One region of the Peptoniphilus equinus genome, then DNA from elsewhere that is predicted to be linked to it. Evidence: a T-box and tRNA genes for the amino acid it is inferred to sense, from the RefSeq annotation. Region 1 holds a T-box; the other holds one or more tRNA genes.
What was found. The T-box of region 1 lies ahead of serS (serine--tRNA ligase). A T-box ahead of a tRNA ligase gene usually reads a tRNA of that ligase, here a tRNA-Ser.
Positions count from the first base shown of each region.

Region 1 (15,925 bases):
CCGCAATGGCCACTTTGGCTTCCGGACGTGCCGGATCAATCATTCCGGTCAGACCGATAAAGACCATGTCGTTTTCCACGTGCTCAGTGTCCAGTTCATCCGGCACACTGTCCCACTCTCTATAGGCAAAGGACAGGACACGAAGGGCGTCTTGTGCGAACAGCGAATTGTAGTGCATCACATTGTCTTTCAGCTCATCGGTGAGCGGCACTTCTTTGCCGTCCTGTAAAATACGATTACACTTGGAGAGGACAATGTCCGGCGCTCCTTTGGTAAAAGAGACCACCGAGGATTCGGTATACCCGTCATGGAACGTGGTCATCATCTTCCGATCGGAGTCAAAAGGCAACTCATTGACACGATTATAATTCTGATTTAAATCCTTGATGCCAAAGCCTGCTTTTTCAGCGAGGGTCAGCAGCGCCCCTTCCGTCGGGTCGCCGAGGATCCCCCATTCCCCGTCATCTTCAGTGAGTTTCGCATCATTGGTCAGACCTGCTACGTGAGTGAGTCGTTCCAATGCTCCGATCGTTGTCACGTCCACTTTGCCGGCGTCCTGTTCTTCAATGTCCCCTTCAGGTTTGTACCCGGTGCCGGTGACATTGTAGACCTTACCGTCAGCGTAGACTTTCGTGACAGTCATTTCATTTTGTGTTAAAGTCCCGGTTTTATCGGAACAGATTACCGTAGTGGTCCCCAAAGTTTCCACGGCGAGAAGCTTTTTAACAATGGCGTTGCGCTCAGCCATCTTACCCATGCCAAGGGAGAGGACAATGGTGACGATGGCCGGAAGTCCTTCCGGTACCGCCGCCACGGCAAGAGAAATTGCGGTCATAAACATTTCTACAAACTCGTGGCCGCGAAGCATGCCGACCACGAGAACGAGAATACAGATGATGATAACAAGCATACCCAAGAGCTTGGACAGATTGGCCAAACGCTTTTGAAGCGGTGTCTGCTCGTTGTCGGTGGCACTGATGGACTTGGCAATGCGACCAATTTCCGTCTCGCCGCCGGTGGTGGTGACCACGCCCGCACCGCGACCGTAAGCGACGATGGTGGACGAATAGGCGTAGTTTTCCCGATCGCCAATTTCCATCACACCATCATACGTGCGAGTACCGTCTTTTTCTACCGGCACCGATTCACCTGTGAGTGACGACTCGTCAATCTTTAAGTTAGCCGATTCAATAAGGCGCATATCCGCCGGAATGATATCCCCCGTTTCCAAAACCACATAGTCTCCGGGTACCAACTGTGTCGAATCCAGCTGCATTTGTTTGCCGTCACGGATAACACTGGCCTTCGGCGAGCTCATCTTCTGCAGGGCTTCAATAGCCTGTTCCGCTTTACCTTCCTGGTACAGCGATAAGATCGTATTGACGATAACAATAGCAATAATAATAACGGCATCGACCACTTCCCCCATCACCGCAGAGACGATACTGGCTCCGATGAGAATGAGAATCATCGGGTCGATAATTTGTGCAATCACTTTTTTGATAAAAGGTGTCTTGGCTTCACGGGCCAGCTCATTGGTGCCATACTTATCCAAACGAGCTGCCGCCTCCGCCGATGACAAACCTTCCTTCGAAGTTTGTAACTCTTCAAAAATCTGACTTTCAGATTTGTTATACCATTCCAAATCTTTTTCCCTCCTTCAATAAGGCACTTATACCCTAATTCACAGACTAAAGCGTCACATTTAGGAAAATAATTCCCACATTATGCCCTGCCTGTATCATGAAGAAAGAGACCCTGAGGTCTCTTCACTTATTTTGTCTTGGGAACAATTTTATCCTTGCCACCCATATACATTTGCAACGGCTGTGGAATGCGCACACTGCCGTCAGCTTGAAGCAGGTTCTCAAGGAAGGCAATCAACATCCGTGGCGGTGCGACTACGGTGTTGTTCAAAGTGTGAGCCAGATAATTGCCGTTTTCTCCACGAAGACGAATGTTCAAGCGGCGTGCCTGTGCATCGCCGAGATTGGAGCAGGATCCCACTTCAAAGTACTTCTTTTGACGCGGCGACCAGGCTTCCACATCGACCGACTTCACCTTCAGATCCGCGAGGTCTCCGGAGCAGCATTCCAGAGTCCGTACAGGAATCTCTAAGGAACGGAAAAAGTCCACGGTATTCTTCCATAACTCGTTGTAAAAAGTCATAGAATCTTCCGGCTTGCAAATAATGACCATCTCCTGCTTTTCAAATTGATGAATGCGATACACGCCACGTTCTTCAATGCCGTGAGCGCCCACTTCTTTTCTAAAGCAAGGTGAGTAGGATGTCATGCGCAGCGGCATATCAGCTTCGTCGGTCAAGGAATTGATAAATTTCCCAATCATCGAGTGCTCCGACGTACCGATGAGATAGAGGTCTTCACCTTCAATTTTATACATCATATTTTCCATTTCAGAGAAACTCATAACCCCGTTGACCACTGCAGAGCGAATCATATACGGCGGAATGTGGTACTCATAGCCGCGATCAATCATAAAGTCGCGGGCATAGGATAAAATGGCAGAGTGAAGTCTTGCAATGTCACCTTTCAGGTAATAAAAACCGGCACCGGACGTATCTCTTGCAGCATCCAAATCAATGCCGTTAAAGGTATTCATAATATCCACGTGATACGGCACCTCGAAATCCGGCACCAAAGGTTCACCAAAGCGTTCCACTTCCACGTTTTCAGCGTCGTCTTTACCGATTGGCACCGAAGGATCCATAATTTGCGGAATCACCATCATGATCTCACGCACTTTATCCTCATAGGTCTTGGTGTTGTCTTCAATGGCAACGAGCTCGTCATTGATCGCTTTAACAGCCGCCTTGGCAGCTTCCGCTTCGTCAAACTTCTTTTGCCCCATAAGTGCACCAATTTCCTTGGACGTCTTGTTTCGTTTAGCACGAAGTTCATCACCTCGAGTCTTATTCTCCCGAAGTTTTTCATCCAAAACAATCACCTCATCCACAAGAGACAGTTTGTCATCTTGGAACTTTTTGCGAATATTATCCTTGACCGTTTCAGGGTTCTCTCTTAAAAATTTAATGTCAATCATAAGTCCTCCTAATAAAAAGGCCTCCCATCCACAAAGGGACGAGAGGACCCGCGTTGCCACCCAATTTAGCCGAAGCTCACTTTCAAATCAAAACTCCGAGGCGGATTCAATCCGATTTTCCACTTGCTCTCACCACCCGCAAGCTCTCTTCAGGATCCTCTGATTTACTGCTCCTCTTCATCGTTTTATAAACTTGTGACCTATTATATAATATAGCATCTGATTTTTCAAATTATAAATAGGCTCTACCAAATAGGATACAACAAAGAACTAAGGATAATGCGATCTGCGAATTAAAATGCTTCAAGTTATCTCAAAAGCACATCATCATAGTCATGAGACTTGCTAAAGAGCTTTAATGCATACGGACAAGTGGCGGTCAATTGAATACCTTCTTGGCGAGCTGCATCAACAATGGCCTCAACCAGTTGTTTAGCAATCCCCTGTCCGGTATATCCATCTTCCACGGTAGTATGATCGATAATCCAAAGATTTTTTGAATCGGAAAAGGTACTCTCGCCTATTATCTTATCACTGTCATATGCTGCTGCTCGACCTTTATTTCGTTCAAATTTAATTGTTATCATGATAGTCAATTCCTTCCTTGATAAAGGTACCATTTTCTAATTCATCAAAAGCATTCATCAGTGCGTCACGAGTATTCATGACGATAGGGCCGCCCCAGGCAATAGGTTCTCTCAAACGATCGGAGCTCATAAAGAGCAGATGTGTCGCTTCATCCATAGATTCAATCACAATGCGGTCTCCCTCTGACAGTTTGACGGCAGTCTTTTCAGCCACCTCTTCTCCTCCCACTTTGACTTTTCCGAGAAGTGTGAAGAGCATGATGGATTTGTCAGGGTCGACATCGAGTTCAAATGTAACATTGGGGCGAAGCTCGATATCATAGTAGTCCAGCGGTTGATACTCCGCTTGATATCCACTGGCGTCTTTGTAATTGCCGACCAAAAGATTCAGCGTGCCAACACCAATATCAATCTTTTGGATATCGTCATGCTTAATCGCATGATATTTAGGATGGGTCATCTTATCTTTTTTTGCAAGATTCAGCCAAAGCTGCACACCGAGCATACGCTCCGCAGGCGGCAACTTCTCCTCATGCATAATGCCGCTTCCCGCAGTCATCCACTGAACTTCACCGTCACTAATGGCATCGGTATTTCCCATGGAATCCGCATGAATCATCTTCCCCTTGACCAAATAGGATATAGTTTCAATACCGCGATGGGGATGGAACGGGAATCCTGCAATATAGTCATCAGGGTCCGTCGAATCAAAAGAGTCCAGCATTAAAATCGGATCATAGGTCATCACAGTTTGATTCGAGAGGACTCTGACTAAACTCACCCCTGCGCCGTCTTTGGTGCGAAAGCCCTGTACTTTATCTATAATTTTTCTGTTCATAACACCCTCCTGTGCAGTCTTGTGCTTTACTCATCAAGTATCGTGCCAAGTCAATGACTCAGCTGTCTTACTACTTATACCTCCAATCACAATTCCTAAACATAATCTTCTTATTTTTTGTAATTACTTGGCCGATTTAAAAGTCTTCCCACAAAAAAAAGACCTCTTTTCAGAGATCTTTTCACCATTATTTATCCTCGTCACTACACATTTCCTCCACCGCGATGGCCACGGCTTCCGCCACCGCCGGATCAAATGCATCCGGAAGAATGTGTGCCGCCACCGGTTCTTCCACCATATTGGCAATGGCATAGGCACAAGCAAGCTTCATCTTCGTGGTGATGGACTTGGCACGAATGCGTAGGGCTCCTTTAAAAATACCGGGGAACACTAAGACGTTATTCACTTGATTTGGAAAGTCACTGCGGCCGGTTCCCACGACATAGGCGCCGGCATCCAACGCATCTTGAGGCATAATTTCAGGATCCGGATTGGCCATGGCAAGCACAATAGGTTTATCCATAGAGCGCACCATGTCTTTGGTGACCAGATTCGGACCGGAGACCCCGATAAAGACATCCGCGCCATTCATGGCGTTAGCCAATTCTCCTTGAAGTCCTTCTTTATTGGTCATAGCAAAAAGCTCCGGCCGCGTCTTCGGCGGATTGGTTTTCGGGTGAATGATCCCTCGGCTGTTGGCCATGACAATATCCGTTGCACCGGCATCAAAGAGGAGTTGGGCAATGGCACATCCCGCCGCCCCTGCACCACTCATAACAATCTTCACATCAGCCAGATTTTTACCAACGACTTTCAGTGCGTTCAAGGTCGCCGCCAACACAACAATGGCCGTGCCGTGTTGGTCGTCGTGGAACACCGGAATATCCAAAGACGCTTTTAAACGCTCTTCAATTTCAAAACAGCGTGGTGCACCGATGTCCTCCAAATTCACGCCACCAAAGACCGGCGCAATCCGTTCAATGGTTTCAATAATTTCTTCCGTGTCTTGTGTATCCAAACAAATAGGAAAGGCATTGACACCGGCAAAAGCTTTAAACAGAGCACATTTGCCTTCCATAACCGGAAGTCCGCCAAGAGGTCCGATATTCCCAAGACCGAGGACCGCGGAACCATCCGTCACGACGAGCACCGTGTTGCCCTTAATGGAATAGTCATACGCCGCATCCGGCTCTTCAGATAGAAGCTTGGATACTGCCGCCACACCCGGTGTATAGGCAATAGACAAATCGTGAGACGAACTCACGCCCACTTTAGGGACGACTTCCAGTTTGCCTTGATGTTGTCTGTGTAAATCCAGTGATTCTTGATTAAGATTGTGAGCTGTCATGGTTCCCTCCGTCATTGGTGTCGTTAATATCTATTATTTGAGTCGCTCTGTCCTCTGAAAAATCGCCTGTATGAGGCGCCCGGTCTGTCGACTCACTTGCTGTATCGGCTACATCTGCATCATCTGTGTACAGAGCCGCCTGATCGGTACTCACACAATCATGGCGATTTAAAATATCCATAAACTGCTCACCGGTAATAGTTTCTTCCTTTAACAAATACCGAGCAATATTGTGAAGCACATCGATGTTGTCTTTTAAAATGTTAATGGCAGTTTCATGCGCTTTCTCAATCAGAGCATAAACTGCATCATCCACCTCGCTTTGTTTGGTTTCGGAGATGCTGATCGACGAATCGCCGCCGAGATACTTGTTAGTCTGTTGCTCCATAGCCACAAACCCGAATTCATCACTCATGCCAAAACGTGTAATCATGGCTTTGGCAATGCGTGTGGCTTTTTCAATATCGTTGGACGCACCGGTGGTCCGGGAATTAAAGATCAGCTCTTCAGCACTGCGTCCCCCGGTTAAGGTGACGATTTGATTGAAGAGATCCTCTTTAGACATGAGGAACTTTTCCTCTTCGTCAACTTGCATCGTGTATCCCAGTGCCCCTGAAGTGCGAGGTACGATGGTAATCTTGTGCACCGGTGCAGAACCTGCCTGCTTCGCCGCCACAAGGGCATGACCCACTTCGTGATAGGCGATGATTTCTTTTTCTCGTGGTGAAATTACAGCATTCTTTCGCTCATAACCGGCGAGAACAACTTCCACCGACTCTTCCACATCCCGCTGACTCATCACGTGGCGGCCTTCCCGCACGGCTCTTAGCGCACCTTCATTGATCATATTGGCAAGATCCGCACCGCTTGCACCGGCAGTGGCACGTGCAATTTGATTAAAGTCAATCTCCGGTTCCTTTTTAATGTCTTTGGCATGAACTTTTAAAATGGCTTCCCGTCCTGCAAGATCCGGCAGTTCCACCGGCACCCGTCGGTCGAAACGCCCCGGACGAAGCAGTGCCGGGTCCAAGGATTCAGGACGGTTGGTCGCAGCCAAGATAACGACGCCGTCATTACCTTCAAACCCGTCCATTTCAGAAAGGAGCTGGTTTAAAGTTTGTTCACGTTCATCGTTGCCTCCAAAGCCTGCCCCATCACGTTTTTTACCGATGGTATCAATCTCATCAATAAAGATGATACATGGCGCTTTTTCATGAGCCTGTTTAAACAGATCACGAACTTTAGCCGCACCAAGACCGACAAACATCTCCACAAACTCTGATCCGCTGATGGAGAAAAACGGCACTTTGGCCTCCCCTGCAACGGCTTTGGCAAGGAGAGTTTTCCCTGTTCCCGGAGGGCCGACGAGCAAAGCGCCTTTCGGAAGCCTTGCACCGATTTGCGTGTACTTCTTCGGCTGATGGAGAAAATCAACAATTTCGGTGAGCGCTTCTTTTGCTTCATCTTGGCCAGCCACATTTTGGAATGTGATGCCGTCAGTAGACTCCTGATAAATTTTGGCATTGGACTTGCCGAAGCTCATCGGCCCGACACCGCCGCCAAATTTTTTCATGACAAATTTGGCAAAGATGAAGTATAACAGTCCCAGCATGAGGAAGGTGTAAAGGAAAGACAAGAGCATACTCAGTACTGGTGGAATTTCAATAGGAAAATCCCGATTCACTTTCACGCCCCGTTCAATCATGGAATTAATCAAGCCTTCATCATTTTCCATACGGTTGGTCACATACGTTTGATCGTCGTCAGACTTTAAAGTGAACGTGTATTTCTTATCCTGAACGCTGACCTCCTTGACCTCCTGTTGATTCACTTTCTCTACCAGTTGATCGTAGGATAGGGTCGCTACGGACTCGTCCTTAGGGTTGATCATGCGCGTGATAAAAGGCACGAGAAGGACTGCCAGAATGGCCAGAATATAATAGATATTATTTGGTCCTGGAAGCGGTCCCTGTCCTTTCTTGTTTTTATTTTCGGAAGAATTATTTGGCATTTCTTCCCTCCATTTCTAATTTATAGTGTATTAGTACCCAACTTATACGATTAGTAAAGACCACGTAAAAAAAGCCAGACTTGAGCCTGACTTATTTGAGTATACGTCGATTTTCAAGAGCTGTGGAAATAGTGACTTCATCATAGAACTCCAGATCGCCGCCCACAGGCAAACCGTAGCCTATACGGCTCACTTGAAGATCAAAGTTTTTTAAGAGTCCGGAGAGGTATAGCGCTGTCGTCTCGCCATCCCCTGTGGGATTCGTGGCGAGAATAATCTCACGAATATCCTCCGTCCTCAGGCGTTCAAAAAGCTCGTCAATGGAAATATCCTCGGCACTCTTGCCCTTCGATGGCGAAATGACGCCATGGAGCACGTGATAAAGACCATGATAGCCGTGAGAGCGCTCGAGGGCTTCCACATCTTTGGGGAATTCCACCACACAAATTGTGCTTCGATCTCGAGTAGGATCCCGGCAAATATCACAAAGCTCCTCATCGGTAAAATTTTGACACACGCGGCATTTTTTAACGGTGTGTTTGGCGTCCACAATGGTGCTCGCCAAATGTGCCACATCCCCCTCATCCATATCGATGATATGATAAGCAAGACGCTGTGCCGTCTTGGTGCCAATGCCCGGCAAATGATTCAACGCTGCAATCAGCGCATCAATCGATTGTGCACGCCGCGCCATATTACAGTCCCGGAATATTCAAACCGCCGGTGATCTTTCCCATTTCTGAATTGACTTTGTCGTCAGCAACACGCATCGCTTCACCAACAGCCGCCACAATAAGGTCTTCCAGCATTTCCACATCATCAGGATCAACCACTTCAGGATCCAGCTTGATTTTTAACAGTTCTTTGTTCCCATTCACCACGGCTGTAACTGCACCGCCACCGGACGAAGCTTCCACTTCCTGTGCTTTTAAATTAGTTTGCAAATCCTCCATTTGTTTTTGGATTTTTTGCATTTGTTTCATCATGTTGTTCATATTTCCGCCACCGGGAAATCCTCCACGTCCTTTTGCCATAATAGCCTCCTAATTTTCAATAATTTCTATATTGTCTTCGCCCACCAAATCCATGAGCTTGTTCATCAGCGCCCCCGTGCCGTTGATATCGACCATCTGCACACGAAGCTCCAGTCCTTCGAAATGTTCATCCACAGCCGTTTGAATAGCCTTAATGTTATCCGGACGATTACTTATATTATAAAAGGTTTGGTCGGCAACATCAAAGATTAAAATTGCCGTGGTATGCTCGATTTTCAAATCCCGAACTTTATCCAATAACACGGCAGTGCTCATCTTGTTGTTGCGTTTAAGACTTGCGATGACCTCTGGCCATTTGGCCTTAAAGTCAGCTGTCGTCACCTGTGCTGTCATATCTGCCGTCGTATTCTCAGCGCTCGGCGGCGTTTGCGATTCGGCGGGATGTGCTTCATCTGCAGGCAACATATCGTTCTCATAAAACACGTCAGTATCCGATGCCGTCGAAACCTCCGTGACCGGTTGCGGCGTTTCGCCACGTGGCTCAGCCCCAGATCTTACCTCCGGTCTTTGCTGCACTATCGGTTCAGCAGACGATGCGACATGCGTTTCATTGACACTTTGTCCCGCACGCTCTTGTCGTGTACAAAGTTCAATACAGCACATTTCCATAACGATACGCTTATCCATCGCATAGCGCACATCGCCATAGGCATCGGTTAACGTGCGAATAATATCGATAAGCCGCTCCGGCGTAGTGAGCCTCGCTTGATGCAAATAACGCTCGCTTCCGGGACCATTGATAAGAGATCCGTCTTCCGTCGCACCGATGACCAGAACATTGCGAAAATGAGAAATTAGATCGCCAAACAGCACACTCATATCTTTGCCCAAGTCATAGAGCTCACGCAGCACATCCATCACTTGTGTGAGATTACGCATAAGAATGCCGTCACTGAGCTCGAAGAGGGCATCGTGTCCTGCGATACCGAGTATCTCAATGGCAATCTCATAGGTGATATGTCCATCAAAAGAAAAAAGCTGATCCATAATGGAGAGGGCGTCACGCATTGCCCCATCAGCATTTTGAGCCACCAAAGCCAACACCTCATCGTCGATGCGTCGATTTTCCTGTTGAGCAATGGCGCGAAGATTGGCCACAATGTCCGTCATGCCGATACGCTTGAAGTGATAGCGCTGAAGTCTTGAAAGAATCGTCGCCGGAATCTTCTCCGGCTCTGTGGTCGCCAGGATGAAGATCAAATGATGTGGCGGCTCCTCCAAAATTTTTAAGAGAGCATTAAATGCCCCTTTGGAGAGCATATGGACTTCATCGATAATGTAGACTTTGTATTTTAAATTCTGAGGCGGATAGACCACCCTGTCTTTGAGTTCACGAATGTCGTCCACGCCATTGTTGGACGCCGCATCCATTTCCACTACATCCATCACGCGATCGGCAAGAATACTGCGACAAGCCTCACATTCATTGCAGGGATTGCCGGACTGAGGGTTGAGACAGTTCACCGCACGAGCTAAAATTTTCGCCGCCGAAGTCTTCCCTGTCCCCCGTGTGCCGGAGAACAAATAGGCATGGGAAAAGTCGCCCCGCACCACCTGATTTTTCAATGCATGAGTAATAGAATCCTGACCAACGAGCTCGTCAAAGGTCTTGGATCGATATTTACGATATAACGCTTGATACATACTTGCCTCCTAATACAAAATTATACCATAGCTTGACCCTTGAATTAGTATGAAAATACGAGTCGGATGATATGTCAATAAGTTTTCGTACTGATTTAACGTAGTTAACACATAATTTACACATAGCATGGGTATTATAGGACCATACAAATTTAGGAGGTATATTCAAATGACAAATCTTAGAAAAGCAGTAAGCGTAGCAACTATCGGTGTAATGATGTTCGGTCTTGTAGCATGTGGTCAACAAAACACTACTACTACTGAAACTACTACTACTGAAACTACTGAAACTACTAACGCTCCAGTTGAAGAAACTACTGAAACTACAACTGAAACCACTGAAACTACAGATGGTGAAACCACTGAAACTACTGAAACTACAACTGAAGAAAACGCAGACGGAAACACTACTACTACAACTGAAACCACTACAGAAGAAGCAAAATAAGCTTTGTCAGTTGCATAGTAAGGGAGGCTTAAAGGCTTCCCTTTTTTTCTGCACTTTTTTGTTGTCTTCCTCCTACTTAAACGTATTATTAGTATGCTATAATAAGATAGAAAATGAGGTGATAAAATGTATTGCCCGAACTGCGGTTTTAAAATTCAAGACACGGATAACTTCTGTCCCAACTGTGGCCACAATCTAAAAAATGTGGTGCTGACCGTTGTCGAACATAAACAGCAAATATCGCCGGCAAATGACACAACACAGACATTCACCCCGGTGAAAAACCTGTCGGCCATTGACAATACCAATGACTTAAAAGACATTTTAAAAGCTGTCGATGAAAAAATTGCTAAAAATATTTCCAACTATGAAAAATACGGCGCTCACAGCGATCAGGTCATCGGCCCTAAAACGTCGAATGTCAAGGTACCACAAGATTTAAGCGACAAGGCATCCGATTTTAGAGCTCAGGATTTAGACTTCAAACGCAACGACACGCTGCCTGATAAAAAGGAAAAGAACGTGCCCGACGCGTCGTCATCGAATCATCAGACAAGTCCTGTCGATAAAAAGGTGTCACGACCTAACGATAAGGCGACTACCGGCTCCGTCACACCACAGGCCGATACGTCAAAGGCTGCACCATCTTCTGATACGACGCCCAAAGAGAAAAAGTCTTTGAAGGCTCGCTTTAAAGACTTTATTAATGAAGATGACGATGAATATTCCATCTTCTCCTCATTCACGCCTGATACAGACGCTCATGACGCTCCCAAAGACCTGCCTCTTGACACGAAGCCTGCTACAAACACCACGTCGCAAGTGTCCCATAATTTTGAAGCGGACAAATACCACTACGACTACAAGAGCTTTACGGAACTCGTGAATGCAGAACTGGAAAAAGAAGCGGCGACACAACAGACGTCTCCGTCTCCCACACCATCTGAAAAGACGACTCCCAAGGTCTCTTTAAAGGAAAAATTCACATCGAAATTTTCAAAAAAGTTGGCCGCCACGGACAAAGCTGATGCAACGTTCAACACTGCCACAGCTAAGGACAACGCGACCACGCCGTCAAAACACCTGACAGCTTCAAAGACAGGTGCGAATAGTCCGAGCAACAAAGCCCAGACCGACACATTAGTGGTGACTCCAAAAGCCGATGTGACACCCGTATCCCCATCGATATCGAATCCACGTCCGGTAAATCTTGCCCAACATACGTTACTACCAAAGGGTGTCGTCGCGCCACATGTTCAACCGGATCTCGAAAGGCCTTCGGATTCCCAACCCGAACACGCTGTGACTGATGCAAAACCATCTACAGTTTCTCAGACAACAGCAACGCCGTCACCATCTAAGGTGTCGCTACTTCCTGCTTTACCTGAGTTCCTTGTGGAGGGAGTTGCCAAACTTATTGATAAACTGAATCCGTTAGCCACAAATACCGCTTTGGGACTTGCCATGCTTGGCAGTGTGATCCCGGTAGCTCTGAGCATGACGACACTCAATCACATCTCGATACTGCTCATCGTTCTTGCCGTGGTAAAAGTTGCTATTCGCATTTTTCAATTTTATCTACCCCTGAGCGTTGCGGTAGACAAAGCTTGGATTGATACCACTGTCGACGAACTGAAAAAACATAGTGCAGTGAACTATCTCATCTGTGAAGCTGCTTGTCTTATCATGTTCGTTCTGTCGCCCTGGCAGGGATTTTTAGGCTTTACACCGCTCTCGGCACTTACTGCCTTGCCCGTTGCCACGGTGGTCATCTTGATCCTGTCGACCCTCGTCGGCCTGATTCAATACCGAAGCACCATTCACGACAAGAACAAGTTAGAATTTATCGGTTGGTACGGCATTCTGTTTTTTATTTTTGAATTCACCGCCAAAATTATATTTATGCTCACTGATATTTTGGTATGACTCAACCCGCCTAAGGCGGGTTTTTTTGTCGCATCAACACCGTCATCGTGCTTCCCACGCAAAACACGAGGGTTTATATAAAAAAAGAGACCCGAAGGTCTCTTTTTTATTTAATGACTTAGCTTTTTTAGTGAGTCAGTTTTTCCTTAAGCTCTCTATTCTTTGCCATAGATTCGATGATGGCATCTGCCAAAGATTCCATATCATTTCTGTTTGCCACGTTCAAAGAAGAGTTCACCGTGACGCGATCGCCAAGAACATCGACAAGCTTTAAGTTTTCATCCACATAATCTTCCATCTTGTCGCCTACTGTACAAGCCCAAGTGCCGTTTTCAATGATTCCGACAGTTCTATTTTGTACGTTAAGAGCTTCAAGGTCATTGATAAAATCTTTCATCTTAGGATAAATACCTAAGTTGTAAGTGACAGAAGCCAGCACTAAGTGAGAGAATCTGAATGTATCTGCAATAAGATCCGCCACGTCTGTCGTTGATACGTCGTGAAGAACCACTTTGGTCATACCTTTTCTGCAAAGTTCAGAAGCCAAAGCTTGAGCTGCATATTCGGTGTTGCCGTACATGGATGCATACGCAATCATAACACCTTCTTCTTCCGGCTCGTACTTCGACCAGGTATCATATTTCCCGATGATATAGTCGAGGTTGGTTCTCCAAACCGGACCGTGGAGGGAGCAAATCATTTTAATTGGAAGACCTGCCGCTTTTTTGAGCACGTCTTGAACGAATGGACCGTACTTACCGACAATGTTGGTGTAGTATTTTCTCATCGGTGCCAAGAAGTCGCCTTCAAAATTCAACTCATCGTTAAAAAGCTTGCCGTCCAAAGCCCCGAACGTACCAAAGGCATCAGCTGCAAAGAGCACGCCGTCAGTCACATCAAGAGATACCAGAACTTCAGGCCAGTGTACCATTGGTGCTTCTACAAAGGCATTGGTGTGTTTACCGAAGCTTAATGTGTCGCCTTCTTTTAAAATAATTTGTTCATGGCCTTCAATGCGCTTGAAACCGAATTGGTTCATCATTTCAAAGGCTTGTTCACTGGACGCTACTTTAACGTTCGGATAGCGCAGGCAGATTTCTTCAATGGTTCCGGCATGATCCGGTTCCATGTGGTGAATAACCAAGTAATCAAGGTCGCGTCCATCGAGGGTGGCTTCAACATTTCTTACAAATTCACGCGCAAATTGCCAATCTACTGTATCGAACAGTGCAGTTTTTTCGTCCAAAAGCAGATAGGAATTATAGGAAACACCTTCCGGAATCGGAAAGATATTTTCAAAAAGAGTAGTTTTGTGGTCGTTCACCCCTACCCAGTACAGATCTTCGGTGACATTTCTAACTGTATACATAAATTACCTCCAAACCTTTAGGCCTTATTGACGGTCTTTAGGGAATTCTTCTTTAACAAATTGTGATTTTTCTTTTTGACATTCAGGGCAAATCCAAGAATCAGGAAGTGCTTCAAAAGTGGTTCCCGGTTCGATTTCCCCTTCAGGATCCCCTAGATCCGGAACGTATTCGTAACCGCATCCGGTACATACATAAACACCGTGAGTTGGGGCAAGTTTTCTAGGTTTCGAACGACGTACTCGTTTGAATTCAGGTGCTTCACCTTTGCCTTCTGTGCCCAGAGCTTCGATAATCAGCGGCATGATTTCAAGCATATCGCCCACGATACCATAGTCAGCGTTTTTAAAAATTGGTGCGTTGGCATTCTTGTTGACAGCTACAATGGTTGCTGCATCCTTAATACCTTTAAGATGTTGGCTCGCACCGGAGATACCGAAAGCTACATACAGGTTGCCTTTAAATTTTTGACCGGACATCCCGACGTAACGTTCCAAAGGAAGTAATTTCATGGTTTCAGCAACCGGACGGGAACTGCCAAGTGCGCCGCCGAAAGCTTTCGCCGTCTCACGAGCAAGTTCCATATTTTCTTTGCCGCCAATACCTTTACCGACAGAGATAACGCGTTCAGCTTCGACGATCGGCGTATCCACATCAATGCCTACAGTGAAGTCATAGCCGTCTTTCTTCAGTGCAGCTAGCAGTTCATCTACCGCTTCTTTCGGAGTGTCAGCTTTAATCATCTGGCGTTTTCTTTCGCCTGTGATAGGTGCTTCCGGCTTTGCAGCTACAGCTTTTTTAGCTTTTTTATTGGACTTTGGACGTGGAATCAGATACGAACCGATAACCACACGTTGGATTTCATTGGTGCCTTCATAAATGGTAGTAATCTTAGCATCTCTATAGAAGCGTTCAACTTCCATACCTTTGAGGTAACCGTTGCCGCCGTGAATTTGAAGGGCGTCGTTGGTAACTTCCAGTGCGATATCTGATGCATACATCTTAGCCATAGCAGCTTCCATGCCGTATGGTTCGTGGTTGGATTTCAGTTCAGCTGCAGAGTAAATCAGGAAACGTGCACAGCGAAGTTTGGTTGCCATGTCCGCAAATTTAAATTGAATGGATTGAAGTTGTGAAATTGGTCTGCCGAATTGTACACGCTCTTTTGAATATTGCAGTGCCGCTTCATAAGCACCTTGAGCAATACCCAGTGCTTGCGCCGCGATACCGATACGACCGCCATCAAGGGTTTGCATTGCAATTCTGAAACCTTGACCTTCTTGACCCAGGAGGTTTTCCTTAGGTACTTTCACATTGTCAAAGATAAGTTCTGCAGTCTTGGAAGAGCGAATGCCCAACTTGTCGTATGGATCGCCGAAAGAGAAACCTTCCCATCCCTTTTCAACGATAAATGCAGAAATACCTTTCGTACCGATGCCCGGTGTAGTGACGGCAAAGACAACATAAGTATCCGCTTCAGGTGCGTTGGTGATAAAAATCTTATTACCGTTTAAGATATAATAATCACCATCGAGCTCTGCTGTGGTTTGTGTGCCACCTGCATCGGAGCCCGCTTCAGGTTCGGTCAGTCCGAATGCGCCGAGTTTTTCGCCGCTGGCAAGTGGAACTAAGTATTTT
Region 1 covers NZ_CP115667.1:557,900-573,824, reverse strand. The annotation lists gene O6R05_RS02860 (cation-translocating P-type ATPase) at 1-1,645, opposite strand, end outside; gene serS (serine--tRNA ligase) at 1,774-3,063, opposite strand; T-box leader at 3,095-3,253, opposite strand; gene O6R05_RS02850 (GNAT family N-acetyltransferase) at 3,372-3,650, opposite strand; gene O6R05_RS02845 (pirin family protein) at 3,637-4,488, opposite strand; gene O6R05_RS02840 (NAD(P)-dependent malic enzyme) at 4,676-5,836, opposite strand; gene ftsH (ATP-dependent zinc metalloprotease FtsH) at 5,817-7,847, opposite strand; gene recR (recombination mediator RecR) at 7,939-8,541, opposite strand; gene O6R05_RS02825 (YbaB/EbfC family nucleoid-associated protein) at 8,543-8,881, opposite strand; gene dnaX (DNA polymerase III subunit gamma/tau) at 8,891-10,546, opposite strand; gene O6R05_RS02815 (hypothetical protein) at 10,716-10,994, shown strand; gene O6R05_RS02810 (zinc-ribbon domain-containing protein) at 11,121-12,920, shown strand; gene O6R05_RS02805 (FprA family A-type flavoprotein) at 13,048-14,289, opposite strand; gene O6R05_RS02800 (acyl-CoA dehydrogenase family protein) at 14,314-15,925, opposite strand, start outside.

Region 2 (15,925 bases), 750 kb from region 1:
TTTCAGTGCGTGGTGGACGACTTTAAAGCGTCGGTGGCACAAGAGAAGACGTTCAGTTTTTCTGTCACCTATCAAAACCATGGACCTTATCCTGCCGGCGCGGCGGATGTGGTGTATGTGCCGGGTCACAGCGAGGCCATCAACGGCTTCAATCATTACTTAGAAGGCATTGAGCGGACATCGGATAGCCTTCACATTGTAGTCGAGGGACTTCGGTCCATGAACGCGCCTTGCGTGCTGGTGCTCTTCGGCGACCATTCGCCGTCCATGGGCAAGGATCGTAGCTTGTATCGTGAGCTGGGACGCACCATGGATCCGACTGACCCTTGTGATGTCACGGCACTGCACACCACGCCGTATGTGATTTGGAATAACTTCGGACACGATTTCGGACCAGAGGCGGAGCTGTCGCCATGGCAACTCTTATCTCGTCTTACTCAAAAACCCCTCTCGTAAGAGAAGGGTTTTTCTTATTATGGGATTTAGTTTTCCAGCATTTCTTCCAAAATGACTTCGTCGGTGACCTTCATACCGTCTTTGGCGATGGTCGCTACGGTTTGAATGGTGGTGTCGATATCATCTTTAACGATGCCGTCGCCGGGGAGGTAGGAGTTGTGGCTGAGGGCCTGATCGTGAGCTAAAAATGCGTTGCGCAGACTGGAGGCGATTTTTCCAGCACAGGAGGCCTTGGCGCCGTCACAGATAACTCCGGAGTTGACTGCGAGGGCATTGGTTAACGTATCAGCGAGAATCGTTTTGTCGTCCCCACGCATAAAACCGATGGCACAGACGCTTGCCGCCGATGCGGATACCACGCCGCAGTAGGCGGAGAGTTTACCGATCAGGTCTTTCATATAGAGGGCAATGAGGTTGGAGAAGATAAGTCCGCGGTACAAAGTGTCCTCGTCAATATCGTGATCCTTGGCATAAAGGAGGACCGGTAAGGTGACGGTAATGCCTTGGTTGCCGCTGCCGGAGTTGATGACGACAGGTTTTTCACAGCCGCTCATTCGGGCGTCGGACCCGGCGGCAGCATAGGCGACGTAACGATCGACGCTACCAGTAGGGCTGTGGTCTAAAATGGTGCTTCCGATGTTGGAACCCCAGTGGTTGTTGAGTCCTTCTTCGGCGATATCCAAATTGTAGTCCATCTGGCGGGTTAAAATATCTTTAATGTCGGAGTAGTCACAGGTCTTTGCAAAGTCATAGATGGCATCGAAGGAAAGATCCACGGTGTCATCATGAGATACTGCGGCGCCTTTATCCAAGAGGACGTCGTCATTTTTTTTCATGTAGATAATGCCCGTGTGGTCGTTTTCGATAATGACCTCTGCACTGTCGTCGCCTGCAAAGACATTCATGTCGATGTAAAGGTTCTCGACACCTTTTTTGTGGGTGACGGTGAGTATACCGTCTTCAATTTTTTTATCGCATTCGGCGAGGTCCGCCTTGTCCACATCCATCAGCACTTCCAAATCCCGTGACGGATCGCCGAGAAATGCACCGGCCACAATGGAGATGGGAATGCCTTTGCGCCCGTCGGTCCCTGGGACGAAGACACTGTTGGCGTTTTTAATCATATTGCCCGATAGTTTTGCCTCAATGCGCTCCGGATCCCGTCCCAGAAGTTCCTTTGCTTTTGCAGCGGCAAAGGCCAAAGCGATGGGCTCCGTACAGCCGAAGGCAGGTTGAAGTTCCTGTCTTAAAAATGCTTTATAATCCATAGTTCATCCTCCTAAAAAATCCATACGTGCTTATTATAACACGGAAGACAACGGGGGAAAAGGTTTGTAAAAAAAGGCGGTGGCAAGGTTGAACAAACTTGATATAATACCACAATAAGGAGGTTGTTATGGAATCACAACAAGTGCGATCCCGTGAGCGGGAGATGAACCGCGCATCCTATATCGGCATAGGAGCAAACATCGGTCTTGTGGCGCTGAAGGTCTTTATTTATTCTCTCACCGGTGCAGTGTCGGTGCTTGCTGACGGGATGAACAATCTCACCGACTCCGTCTCGGCGGTCGTGACCTTGGTGGGTTCCAAGGTGTCCCATCGGCCGGCGGATGCGGCGCACCCTTTTGGGCATGGTCGGTTGGAATATATTGCAGGCTTAGCTGTAGCGGTACTGATTCTTATGACAGGCCTGGAGTTTATTCGAAGTTCCGTCGAGAAGATACTTCATCCGTCGCAGCTTGCAACCGGCAGTTTGACATTGGGTCTGATGGTGCTGTCCTGTGTGGTGAAGCTCATCATGAGCGGCTACTTCAAAAAAGTCGGCACTGCTATCGAGTCACTGCCGATTCTTGCACAGTCGAAAGACTGTCTTAGCGATGTCTTTGTCACCGGCGGCGTATTGTTGTCCCTGTTGATCTTTCACTTCACCGGCATGGCGCTGGACGGCTGGGCGGGACTGGTTGTGAGTGGTGTCATTCTCTATCAGGGCTATGAGCTCATTCGGGATACGTTAAGCCGCATTATCGGCACGGCGAATCCTGAAGAGATCAAACAGATCGTGGATTTTGTTAAAAACTATCCCGGGGTACTGGATGTACACGATGTGATGGTGGTGGATTTCGGTCCGGAGAAGCGCTATACGTGGATGGATATCGAAGCATCCTCTGCACTCACCTTTAAAGAGGCTCACGACTTAGCGGACGGCATTGAGCGCGGCATCAAGCACAAGCTGGGTTATCACGCCGGCATTCATCTGGATCCGGTGGGGTCTTTTTCCGAAGAAAAGGATCGGGTTGCCCGGACATTTAAAGCGCTCATTGCAACAGAACCGGCACTCATCTCCTTTCATGACCTCATGCTCTATGAAGACGGGATGAGCGTCGATGTCATCCTCGACGCAAAGGCGACCTACAGCAGCGACGACAGAAGAGCATTTGAAGCCAAGGTGCGGGCGGCTTTGAGCTATGACAATCCCATTCACATTCACTATGATCGACATTTTGAATAAATAAAAAAGCCTCCTTAAAGGGGGCTTTAGTTATAGTTAAAATTGACCTTTGACGGAGACTTCACCCGAGGAGAGGGTCATTGTTGTACCCTCTGCATCTACAATGAGATTGCCGGCGGCATTGATATCTTTGGCGACGGCTTCGTATTTTTTGCCGTTCAGCTCAAAACTCACATCTCGGCCGAGGAGCATGGAGTGAGCTTTGTAACGCTCGAGAACCTCTGCGTCGGTCATGTGATAGAGGGCGTGATAAAAGGCATTGACCACGGCCGCTACCAACTCGCTTCGCAGGAGATTGTCAGGCTTCAGAGAGCCTGCGGCCGGGAGCGATCCGTCGAACTCGGTGGTGATATTGATCCCGATACCGGTGATGATGGAGCGGACTTTTCGGGATTCAAAATCCGTGTCGGCTTCAGTTAAGATGCCGCAGATTTTTTTGTGACCGAGGAAGATGTCGTTGACCCATTTGATATCCGTGGTGGTGCCGGTGGTCTTTTCGATGGCGTCCACCACGGCCACAGCGGCCTTTATGGTGACCAGGTCAAACGAACTGTAAGAGAATGTATCTCGAGGAAAGAACACAATGGAGAAATAGACGCCGGTGGACTTAGGGGAGGCGAAGGTTTTGCCTTGGCGACCGCGTCCTTTTGTTTGTTCGTTGGCGACGAGCAGTGTGAAGTTGGACAGGTCTTCTGTGGCGAGCAGTCGTTTCGCCTCGGTGTTGGTAGAATCAATGGTGTCATAAATGCGAATGTCGACAGCTTGCAGATCGGAATCCAGGTTTTTGGCAATGGCCCACTTATCCAATACGTCGGATGCGGCGTCCAGTTTGTAGCCTGAGTTGGTTTTGGAGAGAATTGTGTGGCCTTCTTCTTTTAAGGTTTTCACCGCTTTCCACACTGCCGTACGGGACACGCCCAGACGCTCTGCCATCTCCTCCCCGGAGATCGGGGTCGCACGATTGGATTCTAAAATTTTAAGTACCTTATCTTTCGTTGACATGATTTCACTCCTCACGATTATTATAATCGACATTAAAACTGAGGTAAACCGCGGATTGGAAGGGTTGGAATTTTATCGTTGACAGCATTGTATATTTCTTGTAAAATAAAACCCTAAGACTTAAGGAGAGATGGCCGAGTGGTCGAAGGCGCACGCCTGGAAAGTGTGTATACGGCAACGTATCGAGGGTTCGAATCCCTCTCTCTCCGCCATATTAAATAAGCAGCTTTGATATAAAGCTGCTTATTTTTTTGTACAAAGAATAGATTATTCTTACCAATTATGATATCATCGCCTTTATTAAATTTAGAACATGTCGAGGGGGTGAGGTCTCCCATGACCATATGCCAGAATTGCACTAAGCTGATGACTTCTGCATCATACTCTTGAGGAGGTAATTATGAGAGCGTGTCTTTTTGTTGGCTTAGGAGGGGCCGTCGGATCCATTTTCCGGTATTTTATCAGCTTGTTCCTTGTTAATAACGCAAACGGTTTTCCATTTAAAACATTGCTGATAAACATTCTTGGGTCCTTTGTCATTGGATTGGTCGCAGCGATTGCCGGAAAGCATACAGAAATTTCACCTGATATGATCCTGTTTTTGAAAACCGGCATATGCGGTGGGTTTACCACTTTCTCGACATTCGCATTGGAATCTTCAACGCTGATTCAAAGCGGCAAAATAGCATCGGCTGTTATCTACATTATGGCAAGTATTGTGATATCCATAGCTGCGGTTATTCTGGCTCAGCTTATTGTTCGATAAAGCATCGTGCACTTACCTATCCCGACAAGCAGCAGTCTGTCGGGATAATGATTTTTTGGGGCAATTTGACAGAGAGGGTACGAAAAATTAACGATTCCACAACTTATGTCGAAATCATTTTTCCTTTTCATATGTTTCATCAACAGGGCACGAGTAGCTCCATGAGAAACAAAGACGATCAAGGCAGTGGATTTTGCCCGTTGCTTTTTTTATCCGTTTTTCTTTAAGGCTATCTTATGCGGCTACGGCACTACTGAAGTCGGAATGATTTTAGCGGTACGTCAGTTTTGCTTACTGGCGTCCTTCAAATTCCGTGCATAGATAGGTGCTTTAAGAAAAGATTTAAGAAAAAAGTTATTGAGTTTGTACAAATGTCGGTAGGAGTAGCGGCAGCAGTGTTCATTCGGCAGTGTTCTTTTTTACCACGGAAGAAAAGCCGTGTCGGGGCGCCTTGTGTAGGATCATTGCTACGTCACTGTTAGGATAAGTGAAAGAACGGCTGGGGATATGGTCAGATGTCTTTTTCATCAACGAGGAGCTAGCATCAAAGGGTGTCAGGTAATCCAAGACTGCACCTTATTTTGAAAAGTTTGGCGAAGAAATAAGGCAGAATGTTTGACAAGGCGTCGCTTACACGGTAAAATAGCTTTTACCATGATAGACGGGGAATTAGCGATGCCTTGTAACCTGCGATCGCTATAGCAGGGTTGATGCCCACCCGAGGGATGTGGCTATGTGGTCTGCCTCAAAAAAGTGGCGTTGAGGATAGGGTCCTATGCAACGTAACCTTGTGAACCGTGTCAGATCTTGACGGAAGCAGCACTAAGCAAGTCCTTGCGTGTGTTGTAGGGAAGCCTTATCTGAGTTAACTCTTTGGGTAACGCATGGAGTCATTTTTCGAAGGTGGGTTCATGGTACATAGTATGTTTGACGACGTGAGTCGTCTTTTTTATTGTCCTTTTTTAACGTGCGTCGTATGAAGCGAGCTTTCGGGGAAGTCTTTTGTAAAAGTATTGAAAATTTTTATCAATGACTTGCTTTTTTAAAGTGCGCATGCTATAGTTACTTTGTAATCAATAATGATTATCAATTAATAACTACAGTTGCCGTCATACACCATGTCTTTTGTTCTTTGTTCTTTTGTTTATGATGATGGCACTACATACACCTTGGTAGGATCGACGACGGTCGGCCGACTGAGATTAAGAATGAGCAGTTTTGCAATATGCCTGCGGACACCCGTCTCAATTGAGTGCGGGTGTCTTCAACGCATTAATGTCACCTTTAGCGCGCGAAAGAGAGTGATAGCATGTTAAGTTTACTCATGGCTCCCATGAATCGGGAGCTCAAGATTGTGAAGATCAAAACGAAAAAATTGCCGGGAGATTTTCAGACGAAGCATTTAAATAACTTGGGCTTTATTGAAGGTTCAACGTTAAAAGTCGTCAGTGAAAATGCGGGCAATTTGATTGTAAATATCAAGGGGTCACGTGTTGCCATCGGCAAAGACGTGGCTGCAGCATTTATGGTAGGAGAATAGCATGACTTTACGAGAAGCTATAGTAGGCAAATACTACAGCGTCAGAAGAATTAACGGTCAAGGGCCGTTGAAACGCAGAATTATGGATATGGGAATCACCAAAGGTTCCGAGATTTACATACGAAAGGTCGCACCGCTCGGCGATCCGGTTCAAATTAATATCAGAAACTATGAGTTGAGCATTCGTCGCGACGATGCTGAGCTTATTGAAATTGAAGAGATTGTCAAATAGGAGGACCGATGAGCTATACTATTGCCTTAGCAGGTAACCCGAACAGCGGGAAAACCACACTGTTTAATGCTCTCACCGGATCTCATCAATATGTGGGTAATTGGCCCGGTGTGACTGTCGAAAAAAAGACCGGCGAATATAAAAAAGACACCAGTATCTTTTTCACTGACTTGCCGGGGATCTATTCTCTGTCACCCTATACCTTGGAAGAAGTGGTGTCGAGAGATTATCTGTTAAATGAGAAGCCTGATGCGATTATCAATGTGGTGGATGCATCCAACATTGAGCGGAATTTATATCTCACCACACAGTTGTTGGAGCTGGGTATTCCAACAGTCCTTGCACTGAATATGATGGATGTGGTGCGAAAAAATAAAGACCGCATTGATGTAGCGAAACTGGAGCGGGATTTAGGCTGCAAAATTGTCGAGATATCCGCCCTTAAGAATGAAAACATCGATACTTTGGTGAATGAGGCTGTACGTTTGTCTCAAAAGCCCGCACAACTGTCCTTTTCAGAAGGCGTGGAGAACTTCCTATCCGAGATTGAGACGATGGTGCCTGGTCTAAAGTCGAATCCGGCAAACCGATTTTTAGTGGTGAAACTTTTTGAGCTGGATAGTAAGATTATGGATCACTATCAGCTGGACAAAGGGGAACGGGAGAAACTTCAAGCCATTGCGGATCGTGCCGACGCCATGTATGACGATGATACGGAAGGTATTATTACTGATGAGCGCTATACCAACATCACGGCTATCGTAGGTGGCGCGGTTAAGAAAGGTCAAACTGGACTCAGCACGTCGGATAAAATTGATAAGATCGTGACGAACCGTTTTTTGGCGCTGCCTATTTTTATCGCCATTATGACCTGCATTTACTACATTGCCATCGGGGTTGTCGGCGGCCCGGTCACAGATTGGGTGAACGACTCCCTATTTGGCGGTGTCATCTCTGAATCGGCAACGGCATTTCTTGAAGGAATGGCTGTGGCGCCGTGGCTGGTATCTCTCATTGTGGACGGTATCATCGGCGGGGTCGGCGGGGTCCTAGGTTTTCTGCCTATTATTGCCACCCTCTTTTTACTCATTTCCATTCTGGAAGATGTGGGATATATGGCGCGGATTGCGTTTATTCTGGATAAAATTTTCCGTCGTTTCGGTCTGTCCGGGAAGAGTTTTATTCCTATTCTTATCGGTACAGGGTGTTCTGTACCCGGGATTATCGGGACGCGTACGATTGAAAATGACAACGACCGTCGTATGACCATTGCTGTTGCGGCATTTATGCCATGTGGGGCAAAGACGGAAATCATCGCCATGTTTGCAGCTGTTCTCGGCGGCGCCTTTTGGTACGGGCCGCTGTGGTACTTCGGCGGCATTGTTGCGGTCATTATCACCGGCATTATGCTGAAAAAGACGAAGCGATTCCACGGCGATCCGGCACCTTTTGTCATGGAGCTGCCGCAGTACCACTTCCCGTCCATTGTGAACTGTTTAAAGGCGACGTGGACACGTTGTAAAGCTTTTATCGTCAAAGCTGGGACGGTGATTCTTCTGTGTACCGTAGCCATTTGGGTCCTTCAAAATATTTCTGTGCACGGTGAGTTTGTCAGCTGGGAATCGGATTCTGTCGATTCACTGCTCTCCTTTATCGGCAAGAAGATCGCGTGGATCTTTGCGCCCCTTGGCTTTGGCGAATGGAAAGCGGCTGTGGCCACGGTCCTTGGCCTGGTAGCTAAAGAGGTCGTAGTGGGAACCTATGGCGTGGTAGCCGGTCTCGGTGAAGTGGGGGCGGACGACCCGGGTCTTGTACCGCTCATCCAACAAAACTTCAACACGGTGTCCATTTTAGCTTTTATGTTCTTCAACCAGCTCACCATTCCCTGCTTTGCAGCGATGGGAGCCATTCGCTCCGAAATGAACGACAATAAGTGGTTCCTCTTTACTGTCGGTTATCAAATTGCGTTTTCTTACACGATAGCGCTGATGATTTATCAGTTCGGACGCGTTTTGGTCTTGAACCAGCCGGCTACGGTGTGGACGGGGATTGCCTTTGTCATTCTCATCGGCTATATCTACTTTTTGTTCAGACCGAACAAGTACAAAGATTTACGCACGGTTCAAGTGCGTTCAGTAAAGGAGTAAATTATGGGAACGCTTATTGTCGGCGCTGTTGTGGTCATTGCCCTCGGCCTTGCGCTTCGACATCTCATGAAACACAAATCCACCTGCAACTGCGGTGAATGCAGCGGCCATTGTCACATGCATGAACAGCATTAAACTCAAACCTCGAGAGTCTCAGAGCCTCGAGGTTTTTTGCAGTTAGGGGAGAAATGAGTCAGGTTTACAAGTTATGGCTTTTTTAATATAATCAAAGAACTAAGGGGGATTTTTATGGATAAAGTTAGAGTACGTTTTGCGCCAAGTCCAACAGGCTGGCTGCACATTGGCGGCTTGAGAACAGCCCTATACAATTACCTATACGCTAAAAAAAATGGCGGCGCGTTTATTTTGCGCATTGAGGACACGGACCAGACACGGTTTGTGGACGGGGCTATTGAAAATCTGATTGACGCCTTGGAGTGGGCCGGGATCGGTCACGATGAGGGTGTTATTCTGGAAGATGGCAAGGTGTCGGAACGCGGTGAGTGCGGTCCGTACATTCAGTCGAAGCGTCTGGACATCTATAAAAAATATGTGGATGAACTTATCGAAAAAGGCCATGCCTACTACTGCTTCTGTTCCAAAGAGCGCTTAGATCAAGTGCGTGAAGAACAACGCATCAAGGGCAAAGTGCCGAAGTATGACGGGTTCTGTCGGGATATACCTCTTGAAGAAGCAAAAGCTCGTGTCGCCGCAGGCGAAGAGTATGTTGTGCGCTTGAAGCTCCCTAGAAATACCGACATTTCTTTCGATGATGCCGTGCGAGGCCGGGTGACGATTAACTCGGATGAAATTGATGATCAGGTGTTGATGAAGTCCGACGGTTTCCCAACGTATCACATGGCGGTGGTAGTGGACGATCACCTTATGGGCATTACACACGTCGTCCGTGGCGAAGAGTGGCTGCCGTCGACGCCGAAGCATGTGTACCTGTATGAATCGCTCGGTTGGGAAGCACCGAAGTTTGTTCATCTCCCAACGGTGCTTAATAAAGACCATAAAAAATTATCCAAACGTCAAGGCGACGTGGCGGTGGGCGATTTCAGAAAGAAAGGCTACCTGCCTGAGGGCCTCATCAATTATCTCGCTCTGGTTGGATGGAGCCCTGAAGATGGTGAAGAAATCCTGAGTCTTGAAGACATGGCTGACAAATTCTCCTTTGAGCGTGTCGGTAAGAGCGGCGGGGTTTTTGATGTGGAAAAACTGAACTGGGTCAATGCTCAGTGGATCAAGACCTACAGCACTGAAGCCATTGCCGAGATGTGCGTACCGTATATGGAAGAGGCCGGTCTTATGACTGAAGCTCAAATGCGGGACAACTGGGACTGGTACGTACTTCTCATTGACACAGTCAAAGACTCCCTCAGTTACCTCAGCGAAGTGACAAGTAAAGTGGACTTCCTTTTTGGTGACTTGGACATTACCGAAGACGATGCCAAGGCTGAGCTTGCCGGTGAACAGGTACCTGAGCTTATCGAAGCTTTTGAAGCGCAGCTGCACAGTGTCGATGCTGTGGATCGGGATTTTGCCAACAGTGTGATGAAAACCGTTCAAAAAGCCACAGGCATTAAAGGCAAACAACTTTTCATGCCGGTACGAGCGGCCATCTCAGGCAACGTCCACGGCCCGGAACTGAAAAATATTATCTATCTCTTGGGAAAAGATCAGCTTTTGAAGCGCTTGGATGAAGCGAAAGCTTTTCGCAAGTGAGCTAATCCATAGAAGAATAAGAGGTCCGAGAGGCCTCTTTTTTATATGCAAAGCGACAGCGAGACGACATGGGAAGATATATAAATAACTGTTCATATAATCCGGTTTTTGAATAAAGCACTCCATGTCCTTGTTTTGTAACTCTTGTTGATAAAGTGGCAAAAAAACTTGGGAGAAATCCTACCTTTCTTTACTGGTTTGTTATCGAATTCTTCGAGGGAGGATAGTATACTGGTCACATCACCATAAAGGAGGTCATTATGAAAAAACACTCAATAACTATGACAGGTTTGCTGTCTCTTGTGCTTATTCCGGCACTGGCAGTACCAACTTTTGCGGCGCAGATGAAGGCGCCTGAGATGAACAATACAGTTGTGGATACGGCGGCGGATCCGGCGGCAACAGCCTCGGATAAAAAGGCTATGGATAAGGTTACTGCCAACGAGGATAAAGGGGCACTTACAGCTGAAGCACCCTTTGTGCTTGACGGCATGGCATATCTTAAAGACAAAGATTTGCTAAAAGGAGTGACTACAGAAGCGAATCAACCGATGACGCGTCTGGATGTGGTCAAGATTATTGCCAACTATGAAAAGGCAGCTTATGATAAAGACAACAAGTTCAGCGATGTGAACGAAGATGCTATGGTGGCGGTTAACTGGGCTGCGATGAACAATATCGTCAAAGGTTATGAAGACGGCACATTTAAAGGCAGTGACACACTCACCCGTGAGCAATTCGCCGTACTGATGCACCGGTATCTCTTCGGCTACAAGGCATTTAAGCCGGCATCCCTCGGGGGACTGAAGGACAAAGAGGTCAAAGATATAAAGGCTGTGTCCCCATGGGCGCAAGAAAGTGCTACCTTGATGTTGGAAGCTGGATTTATGCACGTGGACGATCAAGGTATGTTTATGCCTCAGGCAGCCCTTACCTTGTCTGAAGCAGCCGATGTCCTTGCTGAGAGCTTTCACCTTTTTGATCCAGTAGATGCCAAAGCGCCTCAAAAGGCAGTTGCGCCAAAAGTGGAAGCAAAGAGCGACGTGAAAGAGACGGATAAAGGGGACGTAAAAAAGGACATGCCAGTTGACGCTCCGGCAGATAAGAAAGTTGAAACTCCTACAGAAGCCAAGTGAGCTGAACGGATTTAAGATAAAAGAGCCGAAAGGCTCTTTTTTGATTGGATGTGCAAACTCTCAAGAAAAGAGAGGGCAGGCGGAAGTGTACTTTTTTATTGACGTAAAGTATGGTAAACTACTAGGTGAAATCAACTATAAGAAAAGTATTGAACTTAAAAAATCATTGGAGGTAAACATGGCAAACGTAGCAATTATGGGATTTGGACGTATTGGACGTGACGTACTCAGAGGATGGGCGCTTCGTGATGACAAGAGCTTCACCATCACTCACATCGCAGACCTTAAAGCGACTGAGCACATTGTAGATCACGCGCACCTTTTCCAATACGACTCAATCTATCGCAAGTTTCCCGGCGAGGTAACTGTCGAAGCAGACGGCTTCACCGTGAACGGTCATAAAATCACCGTCCTTGACGGCAAGATGCCAAATGAGATGAATTGGGGCGAGTTGGGTGTTGACATTGTCATTGAATCCACCGGAGCTTTCACCGCTTACGATAAGGCCAAAGGTCATATTGAAGCCGGCGCAAAAAAAGTTATTATTTCCGCACCGGCTAAAGGGGACGAAGTTAAAACCATCGTAATGGGTGTGAATGACAGCGAATACGACGCGGCACAACACGATGTCATCTCCAATGCATCCTGTACCACCAACTGCCTTGCGCCGGTAACCAAAGTTATTTTGGAAAACTTCGGTATCGAACGAGGTATTATGACCACGGTCCATGCGTATACCAACGACCAGAAGATTCATGACGCGCTCCACAAGGATATGCGCCGCGCACGCGCCGGAGCTGAAAATATTATTCCGACCACAACCGGTGCAGCTCAAGCTGTAGGTAAAGTTATTCCTGAAGTCAACGGCATCTTAACAGGTATGGCTATGCGTGTGCCCGTTCCGACAGGTTCCGTCGTGGATGTTACTTTTGAAGTATCGCAAGATGTCACGGTTGAAGCGATCAACGCGGCAATGAAAAAAGCATCTGAAAATGAACTTAAAGGTATTCTGGCTTATTCCGAAGATGATATTGTCTCCTCTGACATTATCGGAGATACCCACTCTTCCATCTTTGATGCGCAGCTGACCATCGTCAAAGATCGTTTGGTGAAACTCATCTCTTGGTACGACAATGAGTGGGGTTACTCACAACGTGTAGTTGACCTTACTGACAAAGTGAGCAGTTCATTAAAGTAAAAGAGAACTTATGGCGGGAGCTTTTGCTTTCGCCTCTTTTTTTGGAGGGAAAATGAAACGAACGATTAACGATCTCGATCTCAAAGGTAAACGGGCGCTGATTCGTGTAGACTATAACGTCCCGATGAACGACGGCCATATTGAAAGCGATGCTCGGATTGTGGCGAGTCTGCCTACGATTCAAAAGGCTTTGGACGGCGGCGCCGCTGTGGTACTTATGTCCCACTTGGGAAGACCCAAAGGCAAAGCCAACCCGCAGTTCAGTTTAGAGCCGGTTGCCGAGCACTTGGCCACCCTTTTGAATAGACCCGTGCAGTTTATTGCGAGTGATACCGTGGTCTCAGACGATGTGGTTGCAGCTGTAGCAACTATGAAGCCGGGGGATGTGGCACTGTTGGAGAACACTCGGTTTAATCCCGGGGAAGAAGCGTGTGATGAAGCTTTTTCTAAAGACCTTGCCCAATTGGGTGACGTGTTTATTAACGACGCCTTCGGTACCTCGCACCGCGCCCATGCTTCCAATGTGGGTGTGTCACGTTATCTCCCTTCAGCCCTCGGGCTTTTGGTAGACAAAGAAGTCGCGTATATCGGCGACGCCACGGAACATCCGAAACGGCCGTTTGTTGCCATCCTCGGCGGCGCGAAAGTCTCGGATAAAATCGGCGTCATCGACCATCTTCTGGATAAAGTGGACAGTATTGTCATCGTGGGAGCTATGGCGAACACCTTTATTAAGGCAGAAGGCTATGAAGTGGGTAAAAGTCTGGTAGAAGATGATAAATTAGACCTTGCCCGGAGCTTGATGACAAAGGCGAAGGACAAAGGGGTCGGTATGCTTTTGCCGGAAGACTTTGTGGTGGCTGCTGATATGAAAGCCGACGCACCGACAGAGACGGTGGATCGCGACAGTATTCCACAGGATAAGGCGGCTTTTGATATTGGAGAAAAGTCTATTGAGGCCATTAAAGCGCTTCTTACTACGGCGAAAACCGTAGTGTGGAACGGACCTGCCGGCGTATTTGAAATGGACAACTTTTCTAAGGGAACCATGGCTATTGCCCATGCCCTTGCAGAATTGGAAGATGCCATTACTATTGTAGGAGGCGGCGACTCCCTTGCAGCTATTGAAAAGAGCGGCTTGGAGTCACACATCACCCACGTTTCCACCGGAGGCGGCACAAGCTTGGAAATGTTGGAAGGAAAAAGCTTACCGGGCATAGATGCTATCGAGGAGGCATAATGAAACTACTCATTGCAGGAAACTGGAAAATGAATCTCTCTGTGACGGACACAGAGGCAATGTTAAGCGAACTGAAAAACAAAACACGCTCTGACGATGTGGACAGCCTGATTATTCCGCCGTTCACCTCACTGGATGCCGCGAGAAAACTGCTGGACGGGACAGGTATTGCCCTGGGCGCGCAAAATTTAAGCCATGAAGACGACGGCGCCTTCACCGGGGAAATCTCCGCCGATATGCTGCTTGATCTCGGTGTTAGCCATGTCCTTGTGGGTCATTCGGAGCGTCGTGAATACCAAAAGGAAACGGACGCGCTTTTGAATCTGAAAGTCAAAAAAGCTGTTGCCAAAGGCTTGATTCCTATCCTTTGTGTGGGAGAGAAGAAGGCCGATAGAGACAGCGGTGAACACGAGAGCGTGGTGGGCAATCAACTTAAGAAGGGTCTTGAGGGGGTGCACACTACGGACATTATCGTGGCCTATGAACCGACGTGGGCCATCGGAACCGGTGATGTGTGCAAGCCTGATGATGCGCAAGCGATGGCGGCGTTTATTAAAGGCGAACTCAAGGATCTGTTAGGCACGGATGCCGTGCGTGTGCTCTATGGCGGCTCGGTGAAACCGTCCAACGTGAAAGAACTCATGGCCCAACCTTCTATTGATGGTGCCCTTGTTGGAGGTGCCAGCTTAAAAGCTGATGACTTTGCAGCACTGATCAATTTAGGAGAAGTACAATGAAACCGGTCATGCTTATTGTCCTGGACGGATTCGGTATGGCCAAGGCGGGAGAGGGCAATGCCGTATCTCTTGCCAATATGCCGGTCTTAGACAGTTTGGGAGCGCCGAAAGCTCAGCTTCTTGCCTCAGGCGAGGCGGTGGGATTGCCGGCGGGTCAAATGGGCAACAGTGAAGTCGGCCATTTGAACATTGGGGCCGGCCGCGTGATGTTCCAGGATCTGTCGCGAATCAATCAGGAGATTCAAAGCGGTGCTTTCTTTGAAAATCCCATGCTGAATAGCGCTGTGGCGCACGCTATAGATAATGACAAAGCACTTCATCTTGTGGGATTGGTTTCGCACGGCGGTGTCCACTCCCATATGGATCACCTGAAAGCCATGTTGCAATTGGCCCATGATAAAGGGGTATCGAAGGTCTACGTCCATGCGATTTTAGACGGCAGAGACGTAGCCATTGACAGCGGGATCAAAGATCTGGCAGAACTGGAAAACTATATGCATGAGTTGGGCACCGGCGTCATTGCCACCGTAGGCGGTCGGTATTATGCCATGGATCGGGATAAGCGCTGGGAACGTACACTGCGTTATTACAAACTGCTCACCCGTGGCGAGGGTTTGAGCTATCCATCGGTTCGTGATTTGGTTCAGCAAAGCTACGATAAAGACATTTATGACGAGTTTGTCCTTCCTGCCAAGGTGGAAGATGTCGCCATTGAAGACGGAGACAGCGTGGTATTCTTCAACTTCCGTCCGGATCGGATGCGTCAAATTGTGCGTCTGCTTACCGAGCCGGAAGTGGATGTGGAGCGAGGCGTCTTTCCGCTGATCTACGCGTACACGATGACCGGCTATGACGATACCTTCACACAAACCAATATTATTTATGATAAATTTCAACCGACTAATACTATTGGAGAAGTGTTGGCGGCTCACGGCAAACATCAACTGCGCATTGCCGAGACCGAAAAGTATGCTCATGTGACCTTTTTCTTAAACGGCGGACGAGAAGAACCGTATCCCGGTGAGGACCGTATTCTCGTGCCGTCGCCGAAGGTGGCCACATACGATTTGAAGCCGGAAATGAGCGCTGAAGAACTGACGGAGAAGCTTGTGCCCGTCCTGGGGGACTATGACTTCATCATGCTCAACTTTGCCAATCCGGATATGGTAGGGCACACCGGTGTAATTCCGGCGGCAGTCAAAGCACTGGAGACCGTGGACACCTGCCTTGGAGA
Region 2 covers NZ_CP115667.1:1,517,675-1,533,599, reverse strand. The annotation lists gene O6R05_RS07465 (LTA synthase family protein) at 1-456, shown strand, start outside; gene O6R05_RS07460 (L-cysteine desulfidase family protein) at 483-1,724, opposite strand; gene O6R05_RS07455 (cation diffusion facilitator family transporter) at 1,853-2,965, shown strand; gene O6R05_RS07450 (biotin--[acetyl-CoA-carboxylase] ligase) at 3,002-3,967, opposite strand; tRNA gene O6R05_RS07445 (tRNA-Ser) at 4,092-4,179, shown strand; gene crcB (fluoride efflux transporter CrcB) at 4,368-4,733, shown strand; RNA gene ffs (signal recognition particle sRNA large type) at 5,386-5,648, shown strand; gene O6R05_RS07430 (FeoA family protein) at 6,043-6,273, shown strand; gene O6R05_RS07425 (FeoA family protein) at 6,275-6,505, shown strand; gene feoB (ferrous iron transport protein B) at 6,514-8,652, shown strand; gene O6R05_RS07415 (FeoB-associated Cys-rich membrane protein) at 8,656-8,787, shown strand; gene gltX (glutamate--tRNA ligase) at 8,902-10,380, shown strand; gene O6R05_RS07405 (S-layer homology domain-containing protein) at 10,641-11,516, shown strand; gene gap (type I glyceraldehyde-3-phosphate dehydrogenase) at 11,695-12,714, shown strand; gene O6R05_RS07395 (phosphoglycerate kinase) at 12,767-13,954, shown strand; gene tpiA (triose-phosphate isomerase) at 13,954-14,691, shown strand; gene gpmI (2,3-bisphosphoglycerate-independent phosphoglycerate mutase) at 14,688-15,925, shown strand, end outside.
Region 2: it has a tRNA-Ser gene. The T-box ahead of serS (serine--tRNA ligase) is inferred to sense a tRNA for this amino acid. The anticodon was not compared.